DNA from 2 places in the Kluyvera georgiana genome. Region 2 is predicted to be linked to the other one. Evidence: predicted binding sites of a transcription regulator. Region 2 holds the regulator's gene; the other holds the start of a gene.
What was found. Region 2 encodes ArgR, which controls arginine synthesis, uptake and breakdown. Its sites were predicted from a motif close to ANTGAATAAAAATACANT; they were not measured.
Positions count from the first base shown of each region.

Region 1: argC (N-acetyl-gamma-glutamyl-phosphate reductase) is a predicted target of ArgR. The motif match lies at 3,757-3,774, and genes of this name have one in related genera.

Region 1 covers NZ_CP158865.1:4,818,051-4,827,500, forward strand. The annotation lists gene oxyR (DNA-binding transcriptional regulator OxyR) at 1-24, opposite strand, end outside; gene argH (argininosuccinate lyase) at 387-1,760, opposite strand; gene argB (acetylglutamate kinase) at 1,878-2,651, opposite strand; gene argC (N-acetyl-gamma-glutamyl-phosphate reductase) at 2,664-3,668, opposite strand; gene argE (acetylornithine deacetylase) at 3,822-4,973, shown strand; gene ppc (phosphoenolpyruvate carboxylase) at 5,286-7,937, shown strand; gene ABTW00_RS22820 (helix-turn-helix transcriptional regulator) at 8,038-8,883, shown strand; gene ABTW00_RS22825 (PTS fructose-like transporter subunit IIB) at 8,870-9,226, opposite strand; gene ABTW00_RS22830 (PTS fructose-like transporter subunit IIB) at 9,318-9,450, opposite strand, start outside.
Region 2 covers NZ_CP158865.1:519,180-528,629, reverse strand. The annotation lists gene rplM (50S ribosomal protein L13) at 1-298, opposite strand, end outside; gene zapE (cell division protein ZapE) at 589-1,713, opposite strand; gene zapG (Z-ring associated protein ZapG) at 1,912-2,310, shown strand; gene degQ (serine endoprotease DegQ) at 2,449-3,825, shown strand; gene degS (outer membrane-stress sensor serine endopeptidase DegS) at 3,916-4,983, shown strand; gene mdh (malate dehydrogenase) at 5,041-5,979, opposite strand; gene argR (transcriptional regulator ArgR) at 6,424-6,894, shown strand; gene yhcN (peroxide/acid stress response protein YhcN) at 7,270-7,533, shown strand; gene yhcN-B (DUF1471 family stress response protein YhcN-B) at 7,653-7,919, shown strand; gene ABTW00_RS02525 (barstar family protein) at 7,972-8,247, opposite strand; gene ABTW00_RS02520 (NAD-dependent succinate-semialdehyde dehydrogenase) at 8,274-9,450, opposite strand, start outside.

The DNA of each region.
Region 1 (9,450 bases), 670 kb from region 2:
GTATTCAAGATCGCGAATATTCATTATTCATCCTCCATCGCCACGATAGTTCATGGCGATAGATAGAATAGCAATGAATGATTATCCCTATCAAGGATTCTGTTTAATAATAGACCACAGAAACAGCGCGGTTCCTTGTTTAACCCTTTGAAGTCGCCGCGTGGATTTCTGAGTTTCTCTCAAAACTCGACTAACTAAAGCCAACATGAACGTTTGCGGGCCCCGTGGCCCGCTTTTTTTTGCGCATAAAAAACCCGGCGTCGCTGCGCTCGGCCGGGCTGTATCCAACAATGTGCCTCGATGTTGCCTGATGGCGCTTCGCTTATCAGGCCTACAGGCTACGTAGGCCGGATAAGGCGTTTACGCCGCCATCCGGCAATTAAGCGCTAGCTCAGGCGCGCCTTCGCGTCGCTAATCGCCTGCGCCACCTGCTTCGGCGAAACGCCGCCTTTTGCCGCACGCTTATCGAGGCACGATTGCAGGGACAGAATCGGGTAAACGTCATCGCCAATCACCGCGCTGAATTTCTGCAGATCGGCCAGCGGCAGATCTTCCAGCGGCTTGCCCTGGGCAATGGCTTCCACCACCGCTTCACCCACGATATGGTGCGCTTCACGGAACGGCACGCCTTTAGCAACCAGATAATCCGCCAGTTCGGTAGCATTGGCATAACCCTGCTGTGCCGCCTCCTGGCAACGTGGGCGTTTCACCTGGATACCGTCCAGCACCAGCGCCGCCATATGCAGACAGTCCAGCCAGGTATCCAGCGCGTCGAATACGCCTTCTTTATCTTCCTGCATGTCTTTGTTGTAAGCCAACGGCAGACCTTTGAGGGTCATCATCATACCGGTCAACGCGCCCTGCACACGGCCGCATTTACCGCGGATCAGCTCCAGCGCATCCGGGTTTTTCTTCTGCGGCATCAGGGAAGAGCCTGACGTCACGCGGTCGGACAGCTCAACGAAGCCCGCTTCACCGGTATTAAAGAAGATCAGGTCTTCCGCGAAACGCGACAGGTGCACCATACCGATGGAAGCGTTAGACAGCAGCTCCAGCACGTGGTCACGGTCAGACACGCTGTCCAGACTGTTGCGGGTCGCGGACGCGAAGCCCAGCCAGCCCGCCAGCTGTTCACGGTCAATTTCATAAGCGGTACCCGCCAGCGCGCCGCAGCCCAGCGGGCTGACGTCCAGACGCTTGAGGGTATCCTGCAGACGGCTTTCGTCACGCGCCAGCATCTCAACGTAGGCCAGGCACCAGTGAGCAAAAGTGACCGGCTGCGCGCGTTGCAGGTGGGTGTAGCCCGGCATCACCGCGTCCTGGTTCACCTGCGCGGTTTCCACCAGCGCGTTTTGCAGCTGACGATTCGCGTCCAGCAGCTCCGCCACGGTGTCTTTGCACCACAGCTTGAGGTCGGTAGCCACCTGGTCGTTACGGCTACGCCCGGTATGCAGCTTTTTACCCAGTTGGCCGACCTTATCGATCAGCTTACCTTCCACCCAGCTATGGATGTCTTCGGCGTCGCTTTCCAGGATCTGCTGCGGATTAGCGCGAACTTCTTCCAGCAGCACGCTCAGCGCCGCTTCCAGTTGAGATTGCTCTTCCGCCGTCAGTACGCCAACCGTTACCAGCGCTTTGGACCAGGCTACAGAGCCAACGATATCCTGCTCCGCCAGGCGATAATCAAAGCGTAAAGAGTCGTTGAACTGTTTGAACCGCTGATCTGCTGCCTGAGTAAAACGCCCACCCCAAAGTGCCATAACATGCTTCCTTAAATTCTTTTAATTTCACTGCCGGATGGCGCTGCGCTTATCCGGTCTACAGGTTCTGTTCACGTAGGCCCGATAAGGCGCAGCGGCCTTCGGGCATACAAATACTTAAGCCAGAATACGCGTGCCAATCGGCGTGCCGTTAAACAGCGCCGGCAGCTGCTCCGCGTGGCGCCATGAGGCGATATCGACCGGGCGACCAAGCGTACGCGCCGCATCAAGCGCCGCGTTCACCTTCACAATCATACCGTCGGTAATAATCCCCTGCTCGATCAACTGCTCTGCCTTCGCCGCGGTCATTTCCGCAATGCGCTGACCTTTGCCATCGAGAATACCGCTTACGTCGGAGAGCAGAATCAGATCCGCCCCCAGCGTTGCCGCCAGCGCGGTTGCCGCCTGGTCCGCGTTAACGTTCATCAGTTGTCCTTCGGCGGTGACCCCGATTGAGCTCACCACAGGCAGGAAGCCGCCTTCCAGCAGCAGATTAATCAGTTTAGGCGAACCGGGCTGCGCCAGACCGACGTGACCCAATTCTTCATCCAGTTTAGTGACCTGCACGCTGTCACCATCGCCGAGGAACAGACCCACAGAGGCGATATCATGTTTCTTCGCCCAGGCCAGCAGCGTTTTGTTGGCTGTGCCCGCCAGCGCGCCGGTGATAATGTCGATCTGATCGGCAGGCGTCACGCGCAGGCCATTTTTCTTTTTCACCGGCAAATTGAGCTGCTTCATCAGCTCATCCACCACGCAGCCGCCACCGTGGACAATCACCAGCGGGCGTTGATGCGACTCGCGGTAGTTGACCAGCGCGGTAAACAGACGCTCCAGCGCTTCTTCGCTATCCAGCAACACGCCGCCCAGTTTGATAATTAATGGATTCATCGTCATCACACCTTAGATAAGAGACTGCGTCTCAGCGAAGCCGAAACGGATATTGGCGCACTGCACGGCCTGTGCGGCTGCGCCTTTCAATAGGTTATCTTCGGTCGCCACCACGATCAGGTGTTCTCCCTGAACGGCAAAACCGATATCGCAGAACGGCAGGCCAACCACGTTTTTCAACGCCGGAACGCCCTTGTCGTATAAACGCACCATCGGCTTATCGCCGTAGGCCTGCTGTAAGGCTTCCGCCACCTGCGCATGCGTCACGCCCGGCTTCAGGCGGCAGGTGATGGTTTCCAGAATCCCGCGCGGGAAGTTGCCCAGATGCGGAGTGAAAATGACCTCTGCGCCAAGATGACTGGCGATTTCCGGCTGATGGCGGTGGGTAAACACGCCGTAAGGCTGCAAGCTCACTTCACAGAAGCTGTTAGAGATCGCCGCCTTACGTCCCGCGCCGCTCACGCCGCTGGTCGCATTGATCACCGGCCACTGATTGAGATCCAGCAGATCGCCATCAATCAGCGGTTTTAAAGAAAGCTGTGCCGCCGTGGGATAACAGCCAGGCACGGCAATCAGTTGCGCTTCTTTCAGCGCTTCGGCGCTCCATTCAGCCAGGCCATACACTGCCTGAGCCAGCAGCTCAGGGTGCTGATGGGTAAACCCGTAGTATTTTTCATAGAAGGCGCCGTCGTTCACGCGGAACGCGCCGGAAAGGTCGAACACCACGCAGCCCGCCGCGAGGAACTGCGGCGCAAGGTCGTGGCTGACTTCATGAGCGGTGGCAAGGAACACCACATCAACGCCGGCGCTGAATTCACTGATGTCGGACATCGGCTGCAAAGGGAGATCAACAATCCCTTTTAGCTGTGGATGCAAATCGGAGATTAACTTTCCCGCATCATTGCTTTGCGCTGAGACCGTCAAAGCGGTTATGTTCATATGAGGATGGCGATTCACATAGGTCACAAGCTCAGCGCCAGCGTAACCGCTCGCGCCCACAATCAGCGTATTCAACATCGGGGCCGTTTACCTTCTTATGTCTGTTTGCCTGATTAAGCGTCGTCACTTCACCCTACCGTTGGTGGGTTTTCTTACGCCTAATGATAATGTATTTTTATTCACAAATACTGCATGAATATTGATACTATCACGACCCGAGGTGTGTCAACAATGAAAAACAATTTACCACCATTTATCGAGATTTACCGTGCGTTGATCGCCACACCGTCCATCAGCGCAACCGAAGAAGCACTCGATCAGAGCAATGCGTCTTTAATCACTCTGCTGGCCGATTGGTTCGCCTCTCTCGGCTTCAATGTTGAGGTGCAGCCGGTTCCCGGCACGCGCAATAAATTCAACCTGCTGGCCAGTACCGGACACGGCGCAGGCGGCCTGCTGCTTGCCGGTCATACCGATACCGTACCGTTTGACGACGGCCGCTGGACCCGCGATCCGTTCACCCTGACCGAGCACGATAACAAGCTCTACGGTCTGGGCACTGCCGATATGAAAGGCTTCTTCGCCTTTATTCTTGATGCGTTGCGTGATGTTGACGTGACGCAGCTGAAAAAGCCGCTCTACATTCTGGCAACGGCAGATGAAGAAACCAGCATGGCGGGGGCGCGCTATTTTTCCGAATCGACCGAGCTACGCCCGGACTGCGCTATCATCGGTGAGCCCACCTCATTGCAGCCGGTGCGCGCGCACAAAGGTCATATGTCGAACGCTATCCGCGTGATGGGCCAGTCCGGCCACTCCAGCGACCCGGCGCGCGGCGTGAACGCCATTGAAATCATGCACGACGCCATTGGCCGCGTGATGCAACTGCGCGACTCGCTGAAAGAGCGCTACCACTACGAAGCGTTTACCGTACCGTATCCAACGCTCAACCTCGGTAGCCTGCACGGCGGCGATGCTTCCAACCGTATCTGCGCCTGCTGTGAGCTGCATATGGATATCCGCCCGCTGCCGGGCATGACGCTGAGCGACCTCAACGGTCTGCTGGATGAAGCACTGGAGCCGGTCAGCGCGCAATGGCCGGGCCGCCTGACGGTCAGCGAGCTGCACGCACCGATTCCGGGCTATGAATGCCCGCCAGATCATCAGCTGGTTGAAGTGCTGGAAAAACTGCTCGGCACCAAGACCGAAGTGGTGAACTACTGCACCGAAGCGCCGTTTATCCAGACTCTGTGCCCGACCATCGTCCTGGGCCCAGGCTCGATTAACCAGGCACACCAGCCGGACGAATACCTGGAAACGCGCTTTATTAAGCCGACGCGCGAATTAATTACCCAGGTCGTGCATCACTTCTGCTGGCATTAATGTGTTCTGCCCGGTGGCGCTACGCTTACCGGGCATACCTCCACCTGTAGGCCGGATAAGCGCAGCGCCATCCGGCATATCCCCACCTCCGTTTTCCCGCGATCTTCTTCACATTTTCATAAGCATTTCTTATCTGGCACGATGCGAATTAACTTTCGTCAATTGCCGCGATTTATTCGTTTGCTGAAGCGATTTCGCAGCAATTGACGTACGGGTTTTTACGTGGCTTTATAAAAGAGGTGTCTTTATCCCGCCCTTTCGTTCCAAAGGCTGGGATATAACAAAATAAAATGAGATGGGGTGTCTGGGTTAATGAACGAACAATATTCCGCGTTGCGTAGTAATGTCAGTATGCTCGGTAAAGTGCTAGGCGATACCATCAAGGATGCGCTTGGTGAGAACATTCTTGACCGTGTAGAAACGATCCGTAAGTTGTCCAAATCTTCACGTGCGGGCAACGAAGCCAATCGTCAGGAGCTGCTCACCACGCTGCAGAACCTGTCCAACGATGAACTGCTGCCGGTTGCCCGCGCGTTTAGCCAGTTCCTGAACCTGGCCAATACCGCCGAGCAGTACCACAGCATTTCGCCAAAAGGCGAAGCGGCAAGCAACCCGGAAGTGATTGCCCGTACCCTGCGTAAACTCAAAGACCAACCCAATCTCGACGAAACCACAATTAAAAAAGCCGTTGAATCCCTGTCGCTGGAGCTGGTACTCACCGCACACCCGACTGAAATCACGCGTCGTACGCTGATTCATAAAATGGGCGAAATCAACAACTGTCTGAAACAGCTCGATAATAACGACATTGCCGACTACGAACGCAACCAGGTAATGCGCCGTCTGCGCCAGCTGATTGCTCAGTCATGGCACACCGATGAAATTCGTAAGCATCGCCCAAGCCCGGTGGATGAAGCCAAATGGGGCTTCGCTGTTGTGGAAAACAGCCTGTGGGAGGGCGTACCGAACTACCTGCGTGAGCTGAACGAACAGCTGGAAGAGAACCTGGGCTACCAGCTGCCGGTCGATTTCGTGCCGGTACGCTTCACCTCCTGGATGGGCGGCGACCGTGACGGCAACCCGAACGTCACCGCGGAAATCACCCGCCACGTGCTGCTGCTCAGCCGCTGGAAAGCGACCGATCTGTTCCTGAAAGATATTCAGGTACTGATTTCCGAGCTGTCGATGGTGGAATGCACCGACGAACTTCGCGAGCGGGTTGGCGAAGAGGGCGCGACCGAGCCGTACCGCTACCTGATGAAAACCCTGCGCAGCCAGCTGATGGCCACTCAGGCCTGGCTGGAAGCGCGCCTGAAAGGCCAGCGCCTGCCGAAACCGGCCGGTCTGATTAGCCAGAACGAGCAGCTGTGGGAACCGCTGTACGCCTGCTATAAATCACTGCAGGCCTGCGGTATGGGCATTATCGCTAACGGCGAGCTGCTCGACACGCTGCGCCGCGTGAAATGTTTTGGCGTACCGCTGGTGCGTATTGACGTGCGTCAGGAGAGCACCCGCCACACCGAAGCGCTGGGCGAACTGACCCGCTACCTGGGCATCGGCGACTACGAAAGTTGGTCAGAAGCCGACAAGCAGGCCTTCCTGATCCGCGAACTGAATTCCAAACGTCCGCTTCTCCCACGTAGCTGGGAGCCAAGCAACGACACCCGTGAAGTCCTGAATACCTGTAAAGCCATCGTCGATGCGCCAATTGGCTCGGTTGCCGCTTACGTCATCTCGATGGCCAAAACGCCGTCCGACGTGCTGGCGGTTCACCTGCTGCTGAAAGAAGCGGGCATCACCTTCGCACTCCCGGTCGCGCCGCTGTTCGAAACCCTGGACGACCTGAACAACGCCGACGACGTGATGACCCAGTTGCTCAGCATTGACTGGTATCGCGGCTTTATTCAGGGCAAGCAGATGGTCATGATCGGCTATTCCGACTCCGCGAAAGATGCGGGCGTTATGGCTGCATCCTGGGCGCAGTACCAGGCGCAGGATGCGTTGATCAAAACCTGTGAAAAAGCCGGTATTGAACTGACGCTGTTCCATGGTCGCGGTGGTTCTATTGGTCGCGGCGGCGCGCCGGCGCACGCGGCGCTGCTCTCTCAGCCTCCGGGAAGCCTGAAGGGCGGCCTGCGTGTCACCGAACAGGGCGAGATGATCCGCTTCAAATACGGTCTGCCGGAAGTCACCGTCAGCAGCCTGTCGCTGTACACCAGCGCCATTCTGGAAGCGAACCTGCTGCCACCGCCGGAGCCGAAAGAAGAGTGGCGCGGCATCATGGACGAGCTGTCCGACATCTCTTGCGAGATGTACCGCGGCTACGTGCGTGAAAACAAAGATTTCGTGCCTTATTTCCGCTCCGCCACGCCGGAACAAGAGTTGGGTAAACTGCCGCTGGGTTCACGTCCGGCAAAACGTCGCCCAACCGGCGGCGTCGAGTCTCTGCGCGCCATCCCGTGGATCTTCGCCTGGACACAGAACCGCCTGATGCTGCCAGCCTGGCTGGGTGCCGGTGCCGCGCTGCAAAAAGTGGTGGAAGATGGCAAACAGAGCAAGCTGGAAACTATGTGTCGCGACTGGCCATTCTTCTCTACCCGTCTGGGGATGCTGGAGATGGTCTACTCGAAGGCCGATCTGTGGCTGGCGGAATATTACGATCAGCGTCTGGTGAAACAGGAACTGTGGGGGCTGGGTACCGAGCTGCGCGAGCTGCTGGAGGCCGACATCAAAGTGGTGCTGGATATCGCCAACGATGCGCACCTGATGGCCGATCTACCGTGGATTGCCGAGTCTATCCAGCTGCGTAACATCTACACCGACCCGCTGAACGTTCTGCAGGCCGAACTGCTGCACCGTTCACGTAAAGCGGAAGAGGAAGGCCTGGAGCCGGATCCCAACGTCGAGCAGGCGCTGATGGTCACCATCGCAGGCGTCGCAGCGGGTATGCGTAACACCGGTTAATTCATCGGTACGCTGACATCCCAAAAGGCCACATTCTTTGTGGCCTTTTTTCATACCCTCAGTTAAGGTTTCTTTGTTGTTCATCACGACAGGGAGCCCCATGTTTTTCGACATCAACCCGCTGCTTTCCCGCCTTGCCTCCGGCACCACCCCGCTGCAGAAAATCGGTTTTGCCGGCAATCATACGCCCGTTCCCGATATGGCTTTTCAGGTCGACTTTCCGCGCCTCGAAATTGTGCTGGAAGGGCAGCTCGCCGACGCCGGACTGGGCGATGATACGCCCATGCAGGCCCTTGATGCGCTGTACGTTCCCGCTGGCGGCTGGAATTTTCCGCACTGGCTGGAACCCGCCACCACGCTGAGCATTCTGTTCGGCAAACAGCAGTTGGGGTTTAGCGTCCAGCAGTGGGATGGCTACCGCCTGAGCAACCTGGCGAAACAGCATGTTGCCCGTCGCGGGCCACGCGTCGGTTCCTTCCTGCTGCAAACCATGAACGAAATTCAAATGCAGCCGCAGGAGCAGCAAACCGCGCGGCTGATTGCCACCAGCCTCATCAGCCACTGCGCCGACCTGCTCAGCAGCCAAATTCAGACCGCCTCGCGCAGCCAGGCACTGTTCGACGCCATTCGTGAATATATCGATAGCCACTTCGCCGAACCGCTGACCCGCGAATCGGTAGCACAGGCGTTCTATATTTCGCCGAACTACCTGTCACACCTGTTCCAGAAAAGCGGCATTATGGGCTTTAATGAATACCTCAATCACACCCGCCTGGAGCACGCCAGACGGCTGTTGAAGGGGTATGATCTGAAGGTAAAAGAGATTGCCCACGCCTGTGGGTTCGTCGACAGCAACTACTTCTGCCGTCTGTTTCGCAAAAACACGGCGCGTTCGCCGTCAGAGTACCGTCGCCAGTATCACAGCCAGCTGACTACGACAGAATAATATGCGTGTGCTGAGGCGCGGAAAGCAGCTTACGCACCGCGCTCATCACCTTCTGCGGCTCGCGTAAGAAGGCGCTGATACCCGACTGTACGTAGCGACTTTGGATAAAGCGTTCGCTCCCATTGAGCTCTATATCGGTAATCAGCAGCACCGCGTCAGCGCGGCGAATGTCCTCTTCCGTAAGCGCATTCTCAATGCCCAACGCACCCTGGGTTTCAATTTTGATGGTCCATTTTTCCTGCTGACAGAGCTTCTCCAGACGTTCAGCCGCCATATAGGTATGAGCCACGCCGCTTACGCAGGCGGTGACCGCCACTAACATTCGTCCGCCCGTTGCCGTCATCGTCCCCTCCTTGCAGAAAACAAACGCTGGCGGGCGCAAATACTCTTTCGCGCCCGCCAGTCTGTAAGTACCTATAATATCGAGATAATGCTTATGCGCTCTGCGCTAAGTGTGCCTCGATTTTATTCATGATAGCGTCGGCGCGTTTTACTGCATCGCTAATATTGACGCGTACTATCGTTTTCCCGGTGAAGCGCTCTTCAAATTTGATGCCGATATCCTTG
Region 2 (9,450 bases):
CACGCTCAGGACGGCGAGCAATCATCTCTTCAAAGGTCGCTTCTTTGATACCACCGATGTGGCCGGTGTGGTGATAGTACACTTTGTCAGTACGCTTGTTGCCGGTTACAGCAACTTTGTCAGCGTTCAGAACGATGATGTAATCACCGGTATCTACGTGCGGAGTGTATTCCGCTTTGTGCTTACCGCGCAGGCGCAGAGCCAGTTCGGAAGCCAGACGGCCCAGAGTTTTACCGGTCGCGTCAACAACATACCAGTCGCGTTTTACGGTTTCTGGTTTAGCTGTAAAAGTTTTCATTAAAAGCTTACCCAAATAAATAAGTTACACGTTGGTGAACACCCAAACGTTTAGTCAGTTGAGGTTCACACGACATTGTCCAGCAAACCTACCCCTTCGAATAGCCTATGCCGGCGCAGAGAAAGTTTTGGGAAAAAAACTCTCTTGTAACGTGGGGTCGCAAGATTATAGAGAAGTCGGGGTCAAAGGTCGACCCCTTTATGTGATTTGCTGCGGGTTTTTCGGGGTTTGAAGATGTGCGGCCTGATGCCCTCACCCCCAGCCCCTCTCCCACGGGGAGAGGGTGGCATTTACGGCATGTGCGGGCGTTTCAGATACTCTTCGCTCTGCATCTCCTGCAAACGCGACAGGCAGCGCTGGAACTCAAATTTCAGTCGTTCGCCCTGATAGATGTTGTACAACTCGACTTCGGCGCTCACCACCAGCTTCACATGGCGCTCGTAGAATTCGTCCACCAGCGCGATAAAGCGACGCGCTTCACTCTCGAGCAATGGCGTCATCACCGGCACGTCAAACAACATCACGGTGTGGAACAGACGCGACAGCGCAATGTAGTCGTGCTGGCTGCGTGCGTCGACGCACAGAGTATTAAAGGAGACCGCCAGCGTCTGGTTTTCTACGCCAAGGGTGGGCAGCGGACGGTGGTTAATCTCCAGCGTGGTCTGGTTCATCTGCGGCGTCCCCGCCAGCGCCAGCCACAGTTTATTCATCTGCTGGCGGGTCTCTGCGTTGAGCGGCGAGAGCCACAGGTGCGCCTGCGTCAGCGTACGCAGACGATAGTCGATGCCCGCGTCGACATTCATGATATCGCAGTGCTCTTTAATCGCCTCGATCGCCGGCAGGAAGCGCGCGCGCTGCAGCCCATTGCGATACAGTTCATCCGGCGGGATGTTGGAGGTCGCGACCAGCGTAATACCGCGCGCGAACAGCGCCTTCATCAGGCCGCCGAGGAGCATGGCATCGGTAATATCGGAAACAAAAAATTCATCGAAGCACAGCACGTCGGTCTCGGCTTTAAAGCGTTCAGCCACAATTTCCAACGGGTCCGTATGCCCCTGGAGCGCGCCCAGTTCTTCGTGCACCCGTAACATAAAGCGGTGGAAGTGCAGGCGCTGCTTCCGCTCGCCCGGCAGGCTTTGATAGAACATATCCATTAGCCAGGTTTTCCCGCGCCCCACGCCGCCCCACATATAAAGGCCGCGTACGGCGCTCGGCGCGTCAGACTCTTTCTTGCCGAGCAGTTTGCCAAAACGCGCACGCAGGCCACCGACCGGGGCTGAGACGGGCGTTTTATGCTGGAGTTCCTGGTAAATGGTATCGAGACGGTTTACCGCCTCGCGCTGGACATCGTCAGGTTGATGACTGCCCTCCTCGAGGGCCTGAAGGTAGCGCGATGTGGGGGACTGGCTTTGCATGATCTAATTGTTATTCCTTTGAAAACCGGTATGTCTTACTTCACGATTGACTAAAAAAAGTCCGTTCTACACTACGCGATGATGCGTCAGGATTCCACTTCTACAGGATTAGCGGTTATAGTGGCACTATCGGGCGCTGGCATGGAGTTGCCGAAGCCGCCAATACCCTACGGAACAACAAAACAATGGGAGATGTTCATGACCTGGGAATACGCGCTAATTGGGTTAGTTGTCGGTATCATCATCGGTGCCGTAGCCATGCGTTTTGGTAATCGTAAATTACGCCAGCAGCAGGCGTTGCAGTACGAGCTGGAGAAAAACAAAGCCGAGCTGGAAGAGTACCGCGAAGAGCTGGTCAGCCATTTCGCCCGCAGCGCCGAGCTGCTCGATAACATGGCTGATGACTATCGCCAGATCTACCAGCACATGGCGAAAAGCTCCAGCAACCTGCTGCCGGGCATGTCTGCAGAAGCCAACCCGTTCCGTAACCGTCTGGCCGAGTCCGAAGCCGGTAACGATCAGGCACCGGTACAGATGCCGCGCGACTACTCCGACGGTGCATCCGGCCTGCTGCGTAGCGGCGCAAAACGCGATTAATCTGCATTCCACAAATATTTTACGGGCGCATGACATGCGCCCGTCCTCTTCTGCCTACGCCGTCTATATTTACTTCAATAACATCAGTCTTTTCGGGAAGTCGTGTTCTTGCATCCAGGGTCATGAGGGCCAGCATCAATGAATAAATCAACTTTACTGTTAAGTGCATTGGCGTTAAGCGTTGGGTTATCCCTCGCCGCTCCGGCGCCAGTGTTCGCGTCGCTGCCGACGCAGGTTCCAGGCCAGGGCGCGCTGCCTAGCCTCGCGCCGATGCTGGAGAAAGTGCTGCCTGCGGTGGTGAGCGTTCAGGTTGAAGGCACGGCACCTGTCAATCAGCAGGTGCCGGACGAACTCAAGAAATTCTTTGGTGATGATGGCGGCAACACGGCCAATGAACCCACCCAACAATTTGAAGGTTTGGGCTCAGGCGTCATTATTGATGCCATTAAAGGTTACGTGCTGACCAACAATCACGTCATCAGCGACGCGCAAAAAATCAGCGTTCAGTTGAACGATGGCCGCGAATTTGAAGCGAAGCTTATCGGCAGCGACGACCAGAGTGACATCGCGCTGCTGCAAATCCAGAAAGCCAGCCATCTGACGCAAATCGCCATCGCTGACTCCGACAAACTGCGCGTAGGCGACTTCGCCGTCGCCGTCGGAAACCCGTTCGGCCTGGGGCAGACCGTCACGTCCGGTATCGTCTCGGCGCTGGGCCGTAGCGGCCTCAACCTGGAAGGGCTGGAGAACTTCATTCAGACCGATGCGGCCATCAACCGCGGTAACTCTGGCGGCGCGCTGCTGAACCTGAACGGCGAGCTGATCGGAATTAACACCGCTATTCTGGCGCCCGGTGGCGGCAGCGTCGGTATCGGCTTTGCTATCCCCAGCAACATGGCGCAGACCCTGGCCCAGCAGCTGATTCAATTTGGTGAAATCAAACGCGGCCTGCTCGGCATCCGCGGTATGGAGATGACCGCCGACATCGCCAAAGCGTTTAATCTCGATGTGCAGCGCGGGGCCTTTGTCAGCGAAGTGCTGCCGGGTTCCGGTTCAGCAAAAGCAGGGATTAAATCCGGCGACGTGATTACCAGCCTGAACGGCAAGCCGCTGAATAGTTTCGCCGAGCTGCGGTCCCGCATCGCCACCACGGAGCCGGGTTCGAAGGTCAAATTGGGCCTGCTGCGCGACGGCAAACCGCTGGAAGTGGAGGTGACGTTGGACAAGAGCACCTCATCAACCGCTAGCGCGCAGCTGATTATCCCAGCGCTGGAAGGCGCATCGCTCAGCGATGGCCAGGCGAAAAGCGGTACCAAAGGGGTGGTCATTTCTGACGTGGAAAAAGGGAGCCCTGCGGCGCAGATTGGTTTGCATAAAGATGATGTGATCGTGGGGATCAACCGCCAGCCGACACAGTCCATCGCCGAACTTCGCAAGGTGCTTGAAGCCAAACCGGCGGTCATTGCGCTCAATGTGATGCGCGGTAATGAAAGCATTTACCTGCTTCTGCGCTAATCCACGAGAAACCGGGCATAGCCTGGAATGTATGTCCGGTTTCTCTCGTGGTATGCTTCGTCCAGTTTCCTCATCAACGATGCCTGTATCATGCTTGTAAAGCTCTTACGTTCAGTTGCACTTGGTTTACTGGTTGGCGGCATACTCATTGTCACCGTCCCTTCTTTGCGTCAGTGGAATCCACTATCCACCGAGCGCTTTAGCAGTACAGATGAAGCGCCCGCCAGCTATAACACTGCGGTGCGTCGCGCTGCCCCTGCGGTGGTGAACGTTTATAACCGCAGTCTGAACAGCAACACCAATAATCAGCTGGAAATCAAAACGCTCGGCTCCGGGGTGATCATGGACGAGCGCGGCTACATTATTACCAACAAACATGTGATCAACGACGCCGATCAGATTATCGTCGCCCTCCAGGATGGTCGCGTGTTTGAAGCCCTGCTGGTCGGCTCCGATAGCCTGACCGATCTGGCGGTCCTTAAAATCAACGCCACCGGCGGCCTGCCGGTCATCCCCATTAACCCGAAGCGCACACCGCACATCGGTGACGTGGTGCTGGCCATCGGCAACCCCTACAACCTCGGGCAGACCATTACTCAGGGGATTATCAGCGCGACCGGTCGTATCGGCCTCAACCCGAGCGGTCGACAGAACTTTCTGCAGACCGATGCCTCCATCAACCACGGTAACTCCGGCGGTGCGCTGGTCAACTCGCTGGGTGAGCTGATGGGCATTAACACCCTCTCTTTCGATAAGAGTAACGACGGTGAAACTCCTGAAGGGCTGAGTTTTGCCATTCCGTTCCAGCTGGCGACCAAAATTATGGATAAGCTGATTCGTGACGGACGCGTGATTCGTGGCTTTATCGGCATCAGCGGGCGTGAAATAGCGCCACTGCACTCACAGGGCAGCGGCATTGAGCAGATTCAGGGTATTGTCGTCAATGAGATAGCTCCGGACGGCCCGGCGGCACAGGCGGGTATTCAGAACAACGACGTGATTATTTCGGTCAACGGCAAACCGGCGATTTCCGCGCTGGAAACCATGGACCAGGTCGCCGAGATTCGTCCGGGATCGGTCATTCCGGTGGTCGTGATGCGTGATGATAAGAAACTGACGATGCAGGTGACGATTCAGGAATATCCGGCGTCGAACTAAACGGCGTGAAAAGCAAAGGGGCCATTGGCCCCTTTGTCACGTCTAAGGCGTCACGCCTTATTTATTAATAAAATCTTCACCCAGCTGAATATCTTTTCTCAGCGTATCGAGCATGCCTTCCAGCGCCTGCTGTTCGTAAGCGCTCAGTTTGCCAATCGACTGACGTTCTTCAATCCCGTTTTTACCTAACAGCAGCGGCTGCGAGAAGAAACGGGCGTATTGTCCGTCACCTTCCACATAGGCGCACTCAACCACGCCTTTCTCGCCCTGCAGGGCGCGAACCAGAGACAGGCCGAAACGCGCCGCCGCCTGGCCCATGGAGAGCGTAGCCGAGCCGCCACCCGCTTTCGCTTCCACCACTTCGGTGCCCGCGTTCTGGATGCGTTTGGTCAGGTCGTTCACTTCCTGATCGGAGAAGCTCACGCCGGAAATTTGCGATAATAAAGGCAGAATCGTCACCCCGGAGTGGCCGCCGATAACCGGCACTTCCACATCACCAGCGCTTTTACCTTTCAGCTCCGCCACAAAGGTGTTGGAGCGGATGATATCCAGCGTAGTAACGCCGAACAGTTTGTTCTTGTCGTATACGCCCGCCTTTTTCAGCACTTCGGCGGCAATGGCCACCGTGGTATTCACCGGGTTGGTGATAATACCAATACAGGCTTTCGGGGCAGTTTTGGCAATTTGCTGCACCAGGTTTTTGACAATCCCGGCGTTAACGTTAAACAGATCGGAGCGATCCATACCGGGCTTACGGGCCACACCGGCAGAAATCAGGACAACATCAGCGCCTTCGAGTGCGGGCGTGGCGTCTTCGCCGGAGAAACCTTTGATTTTGACATCAGTCGGAATATGGCTGAGATCGACAGCCACACCAGGCGTGACGGGGGCAATATCATAGAGAGAGAGTTCTGAACCTGAAGGCAGTTGGGTCTTTAGTAGTAGGGCAAGCGCCTGGCCAATACCGCCGGCGGCACCAAGGACTGCGACTTTCATCCTAAACTCCTTATTATGGTTAATGACTTTCAGGTAACAACCTGTCGTGGACCGCATAAACCAACGCAGGAGATACCAGTTGTTACTCCATTGCGGCGACCTTAATTCACAAGGTAAATAATTACAATATAATTGCTTACAGAATGCGGGCCATTCAACAGCATCCGCACTACTCCCAGAAAAAGGCCTTTCTACGAAACCAAATTTTCATCAACTATCGATTACAATATACTCAGCATGTTGCGTAAAACAACAGCAATTTAATAACATTTCATTTACTTTTAACTTATTTGGATCCCGTGATATAGGCATGTTTCTTAGGTCTAATTTTTGCTAAAATCCGCCCTTTCTCTATTTGGCTTAGCCTCTGTAGTAAATTATTTTGCATAAAAATTCACCTATATGCATAATAATGTCAATTTCACCACCATACTCGGGTGACTTATGCGAAGTTCAACTAAACAAGAAGAATTAGTTAAAGCCTTTAAAGCATTACTGAAGGAAGAAAAATTTAGCTCTCAGGGCGAAATTGTTCAGGCCTTGCAGGAAGAAGGTTTCGATAATATTAACCAGTCCAAAGTTTCTCGTATGCTGACCAAGTTTGGCGCCGTGCGTACCCGCAACGCCAAAATGGAAATGGTTTACTGCCTGCCAGCCGAGCTGGGCGTGCCGACCACCACCAGCCCGCTGAAAAATCTGGTACTGGATATTGATTACAACGATGCCGTTGTGGTTATCCATACCAGCCCCGGCGCTGCACAGCTGATTGCCCGCCTGCTGGACTCACTGGGTAAAGCGGAAGGCATCCTCGGCAGTATTGCCGGTGACGACACGATTTTCACCACGCCGGCACGCGGGTTCACCGTTAAAGATCTCTACGAGGCCATCCAGGTTCTGTTCGAACAGGAGCTGTAATCCCTCTTCCTTTCTCCTCTGGCCCACCAGAGGAGCTGCTTTAAAGGCAAATTTCCCTACGTTTCACTCCCGTCTCGTTAACATTAAGTGCGATTTTCTGGTCAGAATCATAGATCCAGTGAATATATCTATTCATAACCGCACAAAATATCAAATTATCATATCTAATTGATTATCATCACAATTAACACTTAACTTTACCGAAATATGTATTTTTTTATACATATATGTTCTAAAAATGACGATTTTTGACACCTAATTACACGCGAAACAATTAGCTGGGTATTAATATTTTAGGTGATTAGTGTATACTTAATTTCGTGATGAGGGTCACAAAACAAAGACCTTCCAAAAAAATTCGACGAGGTGAGTATCATGAAAATCAAAACAACTGTTGCCGCTCTGAGCATCCTTTCCGTTATCTCTTTCGGTGCGTTTGCCGCTGACTCTATCAGCAGCGATCAAGCACAAAGCCGTCAGTCAATCGGCACCGTTTCCATCGGTTCCGTCGGTTCATCTCCGATGGATATGCACGAAATGCTGAACAAAAAAGCGGAAGAACAAGGTGCATCATCCTATCGCATCATTGAAGCGCGTACCGGCGCTCATTGGCACGCAACGGCTGAACTGTACAAATAAGTTCGCATCAGGCAGCACGTCGGCAGTGTAGAAAAGTTAAATACCCAGCGGTCCCAGGAATCAGAAAGAACATCCTCTCACCGCTGAAGAATGAAGAATATGGTGAGGAGTAAAACATTATGAAAAGCGCAATGATCATCGCATCCCTTGGTCTGGCATCCGTTCTGTCCTTCGGCGCAAGCGCCGCAGTGCAACAGGTTAACGCGGAGCAGGCACAGAATCTGCAATCCGTCGGCACCGTTTCTGTTTCTCAGATCGGTAGCGACCCGATGGATATGCGCAGCGCATTAGCCGCTAAAGCCGAAAAACAAGGCGCCAGCAGCTACCGCATTATTGAAGCCCGTACCGGCGACCATTGGCACGCTACGGCTGAGCTGTACAAATAAACCCTCGTCGTCTTGTCCGACGACTTGCCCTCGCCCTTATGCGAGGGCTTTTTTATGCCCGCTGAACGTTAAAACGCAGCATCCCTTCCAGCTCTTCTTCTGCTTCATCAAACAGCAGAATCAACGCCCCATAGCGACGGCGCTGCTTGTCGTTGAGATGGATGAACTCGATCTCCAGCGGTAACGGCATTTGCGGGCCGGTGACCGCATCCCAAAGCGCATCTAAATCGCGAATCGACTCACGATCGAGGGCAAAGAGTTGAGCGAACTCCCGATAAAAATCGCCCTGATCCTCTATCTCATCAAAATCAAAAGTATAGATTTTCATCTCACGCCCTCTCCCATCCTGCAAAACTAAAGTCCCCCAATGTGCAACGTTTTCACCTCAAGGTACTCTTCCAGCCCCAGCACCGAGCCTTCACGCCCCAGCCCGGACTCCTTAACGCCGCCGAACGGCCCCAGCTCAGTCGATACGGCACATTCGTTAATACCGATCATCCCACTCTCTAACGCCTGTGAAACGCGGAACACGCGAGACAGGTTTTGCGTGTAGAAATAGGCGGCCAGGCCGTAGGGCGTATCATTCGCCCGGTGAATAACATCATCCTCATCGTGGAAGCGGAAGCACGCCGCCAACGGGCCAAACGTCTCTTCCTGCGCCAGCAGCATCTGTTCCTGACAGTCGCCCAGCACCGTCGGCTGCCAGAAGTTGCCCCCCAGCTCGTGAGGCTGCCCGCCAGCCAGCACCTTCGCCCCCTTCGAGACGGCGTCTTCTACGTGCTCACGCACTTTTTTCACTGCCGCCGCTTCAATCAGCGGGCCAACGACCACGCCATCATCCAGACCGTTGCCGACTTTCAGCGGTTTCACGGCAGCGGCAAGCTGGCTGGTGAAACGATCGTAGACACTATCGTGAATATAAAAACGGTTCACGCTGACGCACACCTGCCCGGCGTTGCGGAATTTATTCGCTACCGCCCCCTGTACCGCCGCGTCGATATCCGCATCCTCAAACACGATATAGGGCGCATTGCCCCCCAGCTCCATCGACACTTTCTTCATCGTTTCCGTTGCGTTACGCACCAGCGTTTTCCCCACTGACGTCGAGCCGGTAAAGGAGATTTTACGCACATCGTGACTCGCCATAATGGCGTCACTGATCTCCTGCGTATTGCCCGCAACGGCATTCAACACGCCATCAGGGATCCCCGCCTTCTTCGCCAGCGCCAGCAGCGCGAAGGCGCAGAGCGGCGTGTTATTGGCAGGCTTAATTACCCCGGTACACCCCGCGGCCAGCGCCGGGCCAAGCTTACGGGTCAGCATCGCCATCGGGAAGTTCCACGGCGTGATAGCTGCCACCACGCCAATCGGTTCACGCGTCGCCAGAATGCGCGAGCCGGGTTTAGCCGGGGGAATGATCTCCCCATTTGCCCGCTTACCCTGTTCCGCAAACCACTGGATAAAACTTGCCGCGTAATCCACCTCGCCTTCCGCCTCTTTCAGCGGTTTGCCTTGTTCAATGGTCATCAGA